4 regions of the Providencia xihuensis genome follow, and region 3 is predicted to be linked to each of the others. Evidence: predicted binding sites of a transcription regulator. Region 3 holds the regulator's gene; each other region holds the start of a gene.
The links. The regulator PhoB, encoded in region 3, activates phosphate uptake and scavenging genes when phosphate is short. The targets are predictions, from matches to a motif close to CTGTCATAAAACTGNCNNAT.
Positions count from the first base shown of each region.

Region 1: the regulator PhoB is predicted to act here: its motif matches at 1,362-1,381, upstream of phoA (alkaline phosphatase).
Region 2: the regulator PhoB is predicted to act here: its motif matches at 1,504-1,523, upstream of nudF (ADP-ribose diphosphatase).
Region 4: the regulator PhoB is predicted to act here: its motif matches at 1,399-1,418, upstream of serA (phosphoglycerate dehydrogenase).

Region 1 is NZ_CP169565.1:665,227-668,416, forward strand. It holds gene ACE2AL_RS02860 (alpha/beta hydrolase-fold protein) at 1-1,276, shown strand, start outside; gene phoA (alkaline phosphatase) at 1,458-2,897, shown strand; gene ACE2AL_RS02870 (GNAT family N-acetyltransferase) at 3,116-3,190, shown strand, end outside.
Region 2 is NZ_CP169565.1:3,558,582-3,561,771, reverse strand. It holds gene tolC (outer membrane channel protein TolC) at 1-1,304, opposite strand, end outside; gene nudF (ADP-ribose diphosphatase) at 1,614-2,252, shown strand; gene cpdA (3',5'-cyclic-AMP phosphodiesterase) at 2,921-3,190, shown strand, end outside.
Region 3 is NZ_CP169565.1:783,423-786,612, forward strand. It holds gene ACE2AL_RS03340 (AAA family ATPase) at 1-33, opposite strand, end outside; gene sbcD (exonuclease subunit SbcD) at 39-1,250, opposite strand; gene phoB (phosphate regulon transcriptional regulator PhoB) at 1,487-2,176, shown strand; gene phoR (phosphate regulon sensor histidine kinase PhoR) at 2,200-3,190, shown strand, end outside.
Region 4 is NZ_CP169565.1:1,536,625-1,539,814, forward strand. It holds gene ACE2AL_RS06715 (LysR family transcriptional regulator ArgP) at 1-98, opposite strand, end outside; gene rpiA (ribose-5-phosphate isomerase RpiA) at 292-954, shown strand; gene serA (phosphoglycerate dehydrogenase) at 1,437-2,687, shown strand; gene ACE2AL_RS06730 (5-formyltetrahydrofolate cyclo-ligase) at 2,734-3,190, opposite strand, start outside.

The DNA of each region.
Region 1 (3,190 bases), 120 kb from region 3:
GTATTACCTCGATTTACAAGGCTCTCCAGGTAAATCATGGCAATTACAGTTTGATGTGAGTGACTATCAGCCTTTAGAGATTAAAAAAGATAACGAGCACATTAGCCCTAAACTACAAAGCCTGCTCAATGAACATTATCATCATGGTGATACTAATGCGTTTTGGCAGGAGGTTGCCAAGCAAGGGACGCCGCTTATTGAAGACCTTGCAGGTCGACAAAAACGAGCGACATTTTTATGGCGCGGAGCAAAGTCCAATGCGTATATTTTAGGAGCGCCTTCGGGTAATCATGAAAGAATGGCGCAAATAGAAGGAACGGATATTTGGCACCGTTCCTTCATCATTCCAGCGGATACATTAACTCAATATAAAATTGCCCCTGATATCCCTACCGTACCTGAAGGCGGTTTTGCACAGCGCAAAGCCATTTTAGTCACCGCCCAGGCTGACCCTTACAACTCACAAAGTATCCCTTCTGGCTCAACGGATAAATATAATCGCTTTTCCTTGCTATCACTGGCACCGAATATTCGCCAGTGTCAATTTCCTGCTATTGAAAAAAAACACATTCAAGGGCAGTTAGAAACCTTTACCTTATCTAGCCAAATTTTGAATAATGAGCGGCAAATTACGGTATACCGCCCAAATATTCAGATGAAACAGCCTGCGTTATTGGTACTTTTGGATGGGCAAATCTATCTTCATACTTATCAAATGGCGAAATTTTTTGATAGCTGGATGAACGAGGGCTCTCTCCCACCAATGAATATTGTGTTTGTCGACAGTATTAGCTCTGATAGGCGTGGCGAAGAACTGCCTCCGAACACGCTTTTCCCGCAATTGCTGGTGGATGAATTAATGCCGCAATTGGCGAAAAAAGGTATTGATGCGAAAGCGGAACATACCATTATTGCTGGATCAAGTTTTGGAGGGTTAGGGGCAACGTGGAATGCACTACAACACCCTGAAATATTTGGCAATGTGCTGAGTATGTCAGGGTCTTATTGGTGGGCGCCAAAAGGGGAAGATCCTGAATGGTTAATCAGTGAAATAGAAACGATGCCACCGAAGCCTATTCGCTTTTTCCTCGAAGCAGGCTTATTTGAGCAACGAGGAAGCTGGGGCGGGATCATTCAAAATCATTATCAGTTATTAGAAGTGTTGAAACATAAAGGTTATTTAGTGGATGCCATTGAATTACCCAGCGGGCACGATTATGTTTCTTGGTGCGAAACATTATACGAAGGCACTAAACAACTGTCTTCTCAGTGGTAATAGCGCGTTAATTTCAATAAAAAAGCAGCGGATAATGCGCTGCTTTTTTCACATTTATGACAATCGTCTTCATTTCGCCATAAAAGCGTCATTCAACTGTCATCTGGTTACTTTAGCATGCCTGTCATTATTTGAAGCATACTTCCTCTTTTTTCATTATTGATTGGCAAGGAAAACAGTTATGACTGGTAATTTTATGAAATCCCTTTTAGCTGTCACAGTCAGCACATTAATGTTAGGTAGCACCCTTCCAGCTTATGCAGCGGATAAAAATGATGCAGTTTCAGAAAACCGCGCAGCACAAGGTGATATCACCAAGTTTGGTGGTGCACGTCGCTTAGCGACCGAGCAAACGGATATCATGAAAGCCGCATTACATAATGGCAAAGCAAAAAACGTGATTTTATTTATTGGTGATGGCATGGGTGATTCAGAAATCACCGTTGCACGTAACTATGCAGAAGGGGCTTCTGGATTCTTTAAAGGTATCGATGCATTGCCAATTACAGGGCAATATACGCATTATGCGCTAGATAAAAAGACGCAAAAGCCTGATTACGTCACAGATTCAGCGGCATCCGCTACAGCATGGTCTTCTGGGGTGAAAACCTACAATGGGGCTTTAGGGGTAGACGTCTTTGGTAAAGACCACGAAACATTAATTGAAATCGCTAAACGTAACGGTAAAGCGACAGGTAACGTGACGACCTCTGAGATCCAAGATGCAACGCCAGCGGCGCAATTCTCCCACGTGACGGCACGTAAATGTTACGGCCCAGAAGAAACTTCAGAAAAATGTGGAACCAATGCCCTTGAAAATGGTGGTCGTGGTTCGATTTCTGAACAGTTATTGGTAACCCGTGCGGATGTGACGTTGGGCGGTGGTGCGAAGAGCTTTAAACAAGAAGCGAAAGCGGGTGACTATAAAGGTAAGACGCTTGAGCAACAAGCGATTGAGCGCGGTTATACTATTGTGCGTGATGCGAAGTCGCTGAACGATATAAAACTGGCAAACCAAGACAAACCTCTACTTGGACTATTCCACGATGGCAACATGACAGTCGCGTGGGAAGGGCCAAAGGCGGTGCACTATGGCAACATCAACAATGCTCCGCTGGAGTGTAAGCCGAATCCAAAATTAGATCCAAACGCACCAACGCTAGCGCAAATGACGCAAAAGGCTATTGACCTGTTAGAAGTCAATCCAAATGGTTTCTTCTTACAAGTTGAAAGTGCATCTATCGATAAACAAGATCATAAAGCCAACCCATGCGGCCAAATTGGTGAAACGGTTGCTCTTGACCAAGCGGTTCAAGTGGGCTTAGATTTCGCGAAAAAACATGGTGATACATTAGTTATTGTGACTGCTGACCATTCACATTCAAGCCAAATTATTCCAGAAGGCACGAAATCAACGGGGTTAACTCAAGCGTTGATTACCAAAGACGGCTCTGTGATGGTGGTGAATTACGGTAACTCTGAGGAAGATGATTCACAAGAGCATACTGGTGCTCAGCTGCGTGTTGCGGCTTATGGTCCACACGCTGCGAATGTGATGGGTCTGACTGACCAAACCGATTTGTTCTTTACCATGCGTGATGCAATGGGATTGAAGCAATAAACCAACCCTGTAGTGTAAATTCTCCGCAATATGGATGTTGTGGGGAATTTTTTATTTTATGTTCCCATCTCTTTTGAATATCTTGCTTTTATTTCAACCTTGCCTTAATAGCTTATTGAAATGGTTGAACTTATTTTTTTATCGGTTATCTTGGAAAACAAATTCACCTGATAATAATAAAGAGCGTTTATATTGGCGCTGATAATGAGAATAAGATCATGAGAGAAATCCGCGAATTACAACGAGATGAAATCCCTTCTGTTTGGTCAATCGATCGCACTGAATTAATTGAA
Region 2 (3,190 bases), 1.7 Mb from region 3:
ATGTCATCTTCGTTTAATGTGCCGCGAGCAAATTCAATATTCAGTTGGTTAATCATATAGTCATAACGTGCGTTAGACAGATTTTGCTTCGCTTGGTACAGCGCAGTTGTTGATGTTAATACGTCAACAATTGTACGTGTACCCACTTGGTAACCTGCTTCCATCGCATCTAATGAGCTTTGTGCAGACACAACCACTTGTTTGTATGCATTGATGCTACTGATAGATGAAGAGACGTTATTAAATGATGAACGAACTAACTGAACCACGTTACGGTAAACACTTTCCAGTTGCTCACTCGCACCTTGGAAACCGTATTGTGCTTGTTCAACTTGTGAACTCGTTGCACCACCCGTGTATAAAGGAATGCTTAAGTTTAAGCCAATGCTGTTTTGCCCATTATAACTGTTGCTTGCACCTTTACCTGTTAAGCTATTGTTGTAACCACTACCATGGTTATAGGTATTGGTTACTGCGGTTGATGCATCAAGACTCACCGTTGGCATATGGCCTGTTTCTGCTAAACGGATATTTTCACGAGAAACGTCTTGAGCCAAACGTGCACTTAATAAGCTAAGGTTGCGCTCTTCTGCTTCTTTTAAGATAGCGTTGATGTCGCCCAACTCAGTGGTTTTAAAGCGCTCAATATTTAAAGATGCCAGTTGGTTATAGTATACACCGCTGACTTGACGCAGTTTTTCAATCGCATTTTCTAAGTCGTTACGACCTGCAACTTCTTGTGCGATAACGCTATCGTAGTTTGCACGGGCGTTTTGCACGTCAGTAATCGCCACAAGGCCAACGTTAAAACGTTGAGTAACTTGGTCTAATTGGCGGTAAACCGCTTCTTTATTGGCTTCAATATAAGATAGCGCGTCAATTGCTTTTAAAACGTTAAAGTAAGCAGTTGCGGTATCTAAAATTAATTGTTGCTGGCTAGTCTGGTAAGTGACATCAGAAATCCCAGCCGTTTTTTCTTGAATCGTCAGTTGACGCCATTTCGACATGTCAAAAACAGTTTGCGTTAATTTCAGTGATGCATTTAAACCAGTACTTTCGGTGTTATTCGCATCGCGGTAACCACTACCGTAACTTGCCCCTGCGCCTAAACCTAATTGAGGTAATAATGGGCTGCGAGCTTCATTAATTTTTTCAAAAGCTTGATTACGTTCAGCTAATGATTTTCTTAACTCAGGGTTACTTTCTTTCGATTTTTGGTAAACCTGCAGTAAATCGTCTGCGTAGCTATTGGTACTGAGACCCACAAAACTCATCGCAATTAAAAGGGGAAGCAGTTTCTTCATTTTGATTCCTTGATTAAACAGCAAATTAAGTTGAGCCTGTTGCCTAAAACGTACCATGCCTAATTGAGGCCTTTGATATAAAAATATGCGTTTTAGAGACAATCATAAAAAAACAGACCCTATGTTGCTCTTAGATTTGAATAATGGCGCTTATTGTAGCAGAGGTTCGTTTGAATTCACGGTAGCCTTTTGTGCCATTTTGTCTCAATTTTATTAAACATTACCTCATCTGAGGTTAAAAAACCTTAAAAACAGTTTTAATCCACAATTATTTCCTTAAGATGGAAATCAGTGTGTTTGGAGAATGCAATGACAAATAAAATAGAACAGCCAATTAAATATGGCAAAAATGATGTTGAAATTATATCCAAGCGTAAATTATTTAACGGTTTTTTTCAAATGATGGAATACCGATTTCGCCACAAATTGTTTGCTGGTGGATGGAGTAACGAAATTTGCCGTGAAGTTTTTGAACGTGGTCACGCGGGTGTTGTTTTACCCTATGATCCGCAAACCGATAATGTTGTGCTAATTGAACAAATTCGCTTTCCAGCAATAGAAACCAGCGAAACGCCGTGGTTGCTCGAAGCCGTAGCAGGGATGATTGAAGAAAATGAATCCCCAGAAGAGGTCATTCGCCGTGAAGCAATAGAAGAAGCGGGCCTTGAGATCCGCCATGCGGAAAAAGCGCTCAGCTACCTTTCAAGCCCTGGCGGGACAACAGAGCGCATGCACGTATTTGTTGGCGAAGTCGATAGCACTCAAGCTGAAGGTATCCACGGTTTAGCCTCAGAAAACGAAGATATCAAAGTTCACGTTATTAGCAGAGAAAAGGCATACCAGTGGGTAGAAAATGGCACAATTGATAATGCAGCAACAGTCATTGCCATTCAGTGGCTACAGCTCAACTATCAAAAACTTAATGAAAAATGGATGAAACTATCTTAAAGAACAATTAATCTAGTGAAGTGTGTGCTGATTAGCAGATATTTAACTAATTACTCGTCATACTTCAATTACTCGTCATACTTCAAGCTGCAAGTGTGTTGGCTACACTGCGCAACCCAAGTCACATACTTATGTATGCTCCTTGGGCTTGCTTAGCTTGCCGCCTTCTTGCAACTCGAATTATTTAGAGTAATTCAGTGCATTGATAGGGCGCGTAGTTGTTCAATACGTGTAATAAGTTAGGTTTTACAGCAAGTTGCAAGTGTGTTGGCTGCACTGCGCAACCCAAGTCACATACTTATGTATGCTCCTTGGGCTTGCTTAGCTTGCCGCCTTCTTGCAACTCGAATTATTTAGAGTAATTCAGTGCATTGCTAGGGCGCGTAGTTGTTCAATACGTGTAATAAGTTAGGTTTTACAGCAAGCTGCAAGTGTGTTGGCTACACTGCGCAACCCAAGTCACATACTTATGTATGCTCCTTGGGCTTGCTTAGCTTGCCGCCTTCTTGCAACTCGAATTATTTAGCGTAATTCAGCGTGTTGTTTTAGGGTGTTATGAAAAGAATTCATAAGTTAGATAGGTGAACTGCAAGTGTGTTGAGTTTTTGTATAGTTGTAATGAATAGAATAGATTAGGCATAAACAATATTTATGGAAAAGGAAGACTTTTGGATAGCCAGCTTGAAGTGACTGCAAAGCACTCTAATGTAGTGAGAATTTTACAGGTTACTGATACGCATCTGTTTGCTGATACAGAAAATACCCTTTTAGGTGTAAATACGTATCGAAGCTATCAGGCGGTACTTGATGCTATCGCAGCACAAAATCTCCCAATTGACTTGATCGTTGCGACAGGGGATTTGGTTCAAGACCAATCACCAAAAGCTTATCAACACTTTGCAAAAGGCATCGAACGTATTCCTGCACCTTGTGTTTGG
Region 3 (3,190 bases):
AATATTTTTGAGGCGTAAGCTTAAGATTTTCATATCAATTACCCTTGCTCTTGGCGTAATGCGTCGTAGGATTGTTGGAAAAGTTGGGTTAGACGCTGTTCACGTTCAGGGTCTTCTAGCGTTTCTTCGCTAAGGCGGCGTAAGAAAACCTCTTCTACTGTAAGTTCATTCAGGGTTTCATTGGCCAACGCAAGGTTTTGCCCTTGTTTTTGCTTTCTCGCACGGCGCAGTAACACGACTTCAACGGGAAGGTTTTGTGTGAGTGCTTCGATGCGTTGTTGAATATCCGCGAGATAATCTTGAGAGGCCACCTCAATATCCAACCAAACTGCATTCTCACCTTGGTAATCTTGCCATACGCTAAGTTGTTGTTCTATTTCTTTTAATGAGCCTTTAATCGTCTGTAAGGGCTGAAAAATAGGGATCGCTAACGGGGTGATTTCGGTTAATTCGCTGCCTGTGAATTCAACTAAACAGACACTTTTTTGTTGGGCGGTTTCATCAAAACTGAGGGCAATAGGGGATCCGCAATAGCGAATATGTTGTTTTCCACCAATCACTTGAGGGCGATGAATATGGCCAAGAGCAATATAATCCGCAGGGGGGAACGCCCCTGAAGGGAAGGCTTCTAATGTGCCAATATAAATATCACGCACGGAATCGGTTAATTCCGCGCCAATGACAGTTAAATGCCCCGTAGCAATAATTGGAATATCCACGCCGAGCATTGCGCGTTGTTCGAGGGCAAATTGGTAGCTGGCTAGGTAATGGTCATGAATAGCGGTTTGTAGCGAAAGCTGTTTTTCTTCAATACTTTGCCCTGCAACACTCAATTGAATATCCCGAGGGCGTAAAAAAGGAATGGCACACACGAGGCCAATGGGTTGCGATTGTTTATTGTGTAGAGTAATAACATTCGGTTCACTGCCAGAGGTGACCACTTGGGTATTGAGGTAGCTTAATAATGCGCTCGATTCATTCAGAACGGAGACGGAATCGTGGTTACCGCTCAAAATAACCAACTGGCACCCCGTTTTTTGCAAGTCCACAATAAATTTATTATATAACTCGCGGGCATAACTAGGTGGTGACCCTGTATCAAAAATGTCCCCTGCTACGATAACGGCATCAACGTGATGAATTTCGACTTGGTTTACTAACCAATCTAAAAAGTGTTGGTGCTCAGGCGCACGGCTTTTGGTAAAAAAGTATTGGCCAAGATGCCAGTCAGAGGTATGAATAATGCGCATGAGCCATCCGTTCCTGTCTTTGATAAAGGGCATAAATTACTGCTATCCAGTATACCTGATCCTATCAAAACCTCGTGTTTTTCTCGTGTTATGGCGGAATTATTTCACTTAGATGACATTTACCCGCTAATATAAGGAGAAATATTTGATTTGCGAATAGACATTCATAATTCTGTCATAAAAGTGACGCATAATGCGTTCACATTAACAATGTCTTCTTATTTACAGGAACAATCATGGCAAGACGCATTCTAGTGGTTGAAGATGAAGCGCCCATCCGAGAAATGGTTTGTTTTGTATTAGAACAGAATGGTTTTCAGCCAATTGAAGCTGATGATTATGACAGCGCAATTGCACAGTTAGTTGATCCTCTCCCTGATTTGGTTTTATTGGATTGGATGATCCCTGGTGGTTCAGGTCTCCAAGTGATTAAACATATGAAGCGCGATAGCGCGACGCGTGATGTTCCCGTGATGATGTTAACAGCACGCGGGGAAGAAGAAGATCGTGTGAAAGGGCTTGAAGTCGGCGCTGATGATTATTTGATTAAGCCGTTTTCCCCGAAAGAGTTAATTGCTCGCGTTAAAGCTATTCTCCGTCGGATCTCTCCGATGTCGACAGAAGATATCATCGAAATGAATGGGTTAACGTTAGACCCAACCTCCCACCGTGTGACGAGTAATGACACCCCGATTGATATGGGGCCAACGGAATATAAGCTTCTGCATTTCTTTATGACTCACCCTGAGCGTGTATACAGCCGTGAGCAGCTCTTGAATTATGTGTGGGGCGCGAATGTTTACGTCGAAGATAGAACGGTGGATGTGCACATTCGGCGTTTAAGAAAAGCGCTAGAAACTGAAGGTCATGATAAAATGGTGCAAACAGTACGCGGTACGGGTTACCGTTTCTCTGTTCGTTATTAACGACAAACTAGGGAGAGACATGCGTGCTTGAACGCTTATCGATTAAACAGCTGGTTTGGGGGCTGTTTTTATTTATCTTGCCAGCGCTGATTTTGTCCATTTTTATCGGGCATTTGCCTTGGCTGTTGGTGGTTTCGTTACTGGCAGCCTTAGTGTGGCATGCATATAACCTGCTAAAACTATCTTATTGGCTTTGGTTGGATAAAAGTATGTTACCACCCGAGGGGCGAGGAGGATGGGAGCCGATATTTTACGGTATATACCAGATGCAGCAGCGTAATCGTAAACGTCGCCGCGAATTAGGGCAGTTGATTAAACGTTTTCGTAGTGGCGCTGAATCCTTACCCGACGCCGTTGTGATGATGACCACTGAAGGCAATATTTTTTGGTGTAATCGCCACGCTCAGGCTTTGTTAGGCTTTCGCTGGCCAGAAGATAATGGCCAACATATTTTCAATTTATTGCGCTACCCTGATTTTAGTCGTTATTTTTCAATCAAAAGCTACGACCAAGCATTAACCATTGAGCTGAATAGTGGGGAAATTGTTGAGTTTCGTATCTTGCCTTATACCGAAGGGCAACTACTGATGGTGGCGCGAGATGTCACTGAAAAACGTCGGTTGGAGAAAGCGCGTAGGGATTTTTTTGCTAACGTTAGCCACGAACTACGTACTCCACTTACCGTTATTCAGGGATATCTTGAGGTAATGGATGACCAGGAAGGTATGCCAGCCGTCAATAAAAAAGCGCTGAATGTGATGCAAGAGCAAGCTCATAGAATGGATAATTTGGTTAAACAGCTTTTGCAGTTATCTCGTATCGAAATTGCACCGCAAATCAACCTTGATGAGCAGGTAAACATTCCAGTAATCCTCAAAATGATTGAGCAAGAAGCGTTAAGTTTAAGCCAGGGCCGCCAGCAATTTGAGTTTAATATCGATGAATCACTGCGAGTACATGGCAATGAGGAGCAACTGCGCAGTGCTGTGGCGAACTTAGTGTATAACGCTATTA
Region 4 (3,190 bases), 750 kb from region 3:
GATTGCGTGATGCAAAGCTTTTGAGCTGCACGCTCAAAGCCGCGTTCACGGATAACAGCATCCAGTGCTTGTAATGCGCGGTAGTCAGGGCGCTTCATCAAAAAGTCTCCTTGTTGTTATTCTGCTAAGCACTATGCCATATTTTTATTGATAACACCTGCAATTATTGCGAGCTTCCGACAAATCGCAAGAAGTAACGCACAAATGCAGCGAACAACACTGCAACTTATTTTCGGTTCGGTATATACTCATTCACAATTACGTCTCAATTAAATAGCAAAAGGCATGAGCATGACGCAGGATGAATTAAAAAAAGCGGTGGGTTGGGCAGCACTAGAATACGTCAAACCAGGCACAATTGTCGGTGTAGGTACAGGGTCTACTGCATCGCACTTTATTGATGCTTTAGCGACAATGAAAGGGCAAATTGAAGGCGCTGTTTCTAGCTCTGAAGCGTCTACTCAAAAACTTAAATCATTAGGTATTCCTGTTTTTGATTGCAATGAAGTGGATTCATTAGATGTTTACGTTGATGGTGCGGATGAAGTCGATCACCATATGAACATGATCAAGGGCGGTGGTGCTGCGTTAACACGTGAAAAAATCGTTTCTGCGATCGCGAAAACCTTTGTGTGTATTGTTGACCAATCAAAACTGGTTGATGTATTAGGTAAGTTCCCTCTGCCTGTTGAAGTTATCCCAATGGCACGTAGTTATGTGGCACGTGAATTGGTTAAACTGGGCGGTACACCAGAATACCGTCAAAATGTGATCACTGATAACGGCAATGTGATCTTAGATGTTCACAATTTAAGCATTGTTGATCCTGTCGCGTTAGAAAATACCATTAATGGTATTGCGGGCGTTGTCACTGTTGGTTTATTTGCTAATCGCGGTGCTGATGTTGTCCTGATGGGAACAACAGATGAAGGTGTTAAAACGATCAAATTATAATCGCTAATTATTTTGGTGAATTAATTGACCTAATTTATAGGCCAGCAAACTGTTTAGTTGCTGGCTTTTTTATAAGGTAAAAAAGGAATTAACGTATTTAGTTAGTGGGTAGATAGGAAAACAATTGACCAGTTTTATAAATATCATTAATTTGAAATTTATTTCATTATTTTTATTATTCCGCGATTTTGGTGATATATCTCACACTAATATGTATTGTGCAGGAAAAATCCTTATTTTGTGTTACTGCTCCTGATTTTCTACCATTTAACTTCTTTTTCTTCGCGCTTTTTAGCACCTCTTAAGCAAACGGTTGTATTGATACTGCGCGGAATTTTGCTATGTTGGTATACTCTTTTCAGATTTCAAGGTAGATGAATGTGCTGGTATGGATATGCCTTGAATTATGTTGAGCAAAACCATGAGTCAAACAAGCAAATTCATCTGTCACAAATTTAAAACGTTCACGATAGGGTAGGGAAATGGTCAAGGTATCTTTGCATAAAGACAAAATAAAATTTTTACTGCTAGAAGGTGTTCACCAGAGCGCTGTTGATAACCTAAAAGCGGCGGGTTATACCAATATTGAATACCATAAAAGCGCATTATCTGATGAAGAATTAAAAGAAGCGATCAAAGATGCGCGCTTTGTCGGTATCCGTTCCCGCACTCATTTATCTGAAGAGATTTTCGCCGCTGCTGAAAAATTAGTGGCGGTGGGTTGTTTCTGTATCGGAACCAACCAAGTGGATTTGGACGCTGCGGCAAAACGCGGTATCCCTGTCTTTAATGCACCATTCTCAAATACCCGTTCCGTTGCTGAGATGGTATTAGGTCAACTATTACTGCTGTTACGTCGTATTCCTGAAGCGAATATGCAAGCACACCGTGGCATTTGGGAAAAACAAGCAAAAGGCTGTTTTGAAGCACGTGGTAAGCGTCTTGGTATCGTTGGATACGGCCATATCGGTACCCAGCTGGGGATCTTGGCTGAAGGTATTGGTATGAATGTTTTCTTCTATGATATTGAAAATAAATTGCCTTTAGGAAATGCAACACAAGTGCGTTCTTTGACTGAGTTACTCAATATGAGTGATGTCGTCAGCCTCCATGTCCCAGAAACAGCTAGCACGAAAAACATGTTTGCTAAAGAACAGTTTGACCGCATGAAACCAGGTTCAATCTTTATTAATGCGTCACGTGGTACTGTGGTGGATATTCCTGCATTGGCAGCTGCGCTGGAAAGTAAGCATTTATCAGGTGCAGCAGTTGATGTATTCCCAAGTGAGCCTGCGGCAAATAATGACCCGAATGATCCATTTATTTCTGAACTGATTAAATTCGATAATGTGATCTTAACCCCTCACATCGGGGGCTCTACAGAAGAAGCGCAAGAAAATATTGGATTAGAAGTCGCAAGTAAGCTGGCGAAATACTCAGATAACGGTTCAACGCTCTCTGCGGTTAACTTCCCAGAAGTTTCTCTGCCAGTGCATACTGAAGATACTAACCGTTTCTTGCATATCCATGAAAACCGCCCTGGTATCTTGAATAGCATTAACCAAGTGTTTACTGAAAGTAACATTAACGTGGTGGGTCAGTATTTGCGGACATCTGGCAATGTTGGTTACGTCGTTATTGACGTATTGATGCAAACACCAAATCAAACAGATGAAGCGTTACAAAAACTGAAAGACTTACCAGGCACTATTCGTGCACGTCTGTTATTCTAATTTCGTATAACCCGTTTTATTTCTAATGCGATGGCGCAGGTATTGATTACCAGCGCCATATTTTTTTCGGGGTAATAATTTCAGGTAATGGAATATCCCAATGAGCAACAGGCAACTGTTCAACATGTTGGCAATCATGGGCCAGACCGATGGGGTAAAAACCACTTTTCTGCCAATTCGCTAACGTTCTATCGTAAAAACCGCCACCCATTCCTAAGCGTTGTCCTTGGCTATCAAAGGCCACTAGCGGAATTAACATCACATCAAGTTGCTCGGGTGGTAAAACATCACGCACATCTAATGGCGGCTCCGCAATATTAAAGCGATTTTTCACTAGCTGTGAATCTGGGTGATAGTGAAGAAATAGCAAATGGTGGGCACTAAAAGGGTGTAAAACAGGTAAGTAAATCTGTTTATTTTGTTGCCATAAGGCATCAATAAGCGGTTGGGTATTAATTTCACCATCAAACGATAAAAACAGGGCGATATTTTTTGCTTGTGCA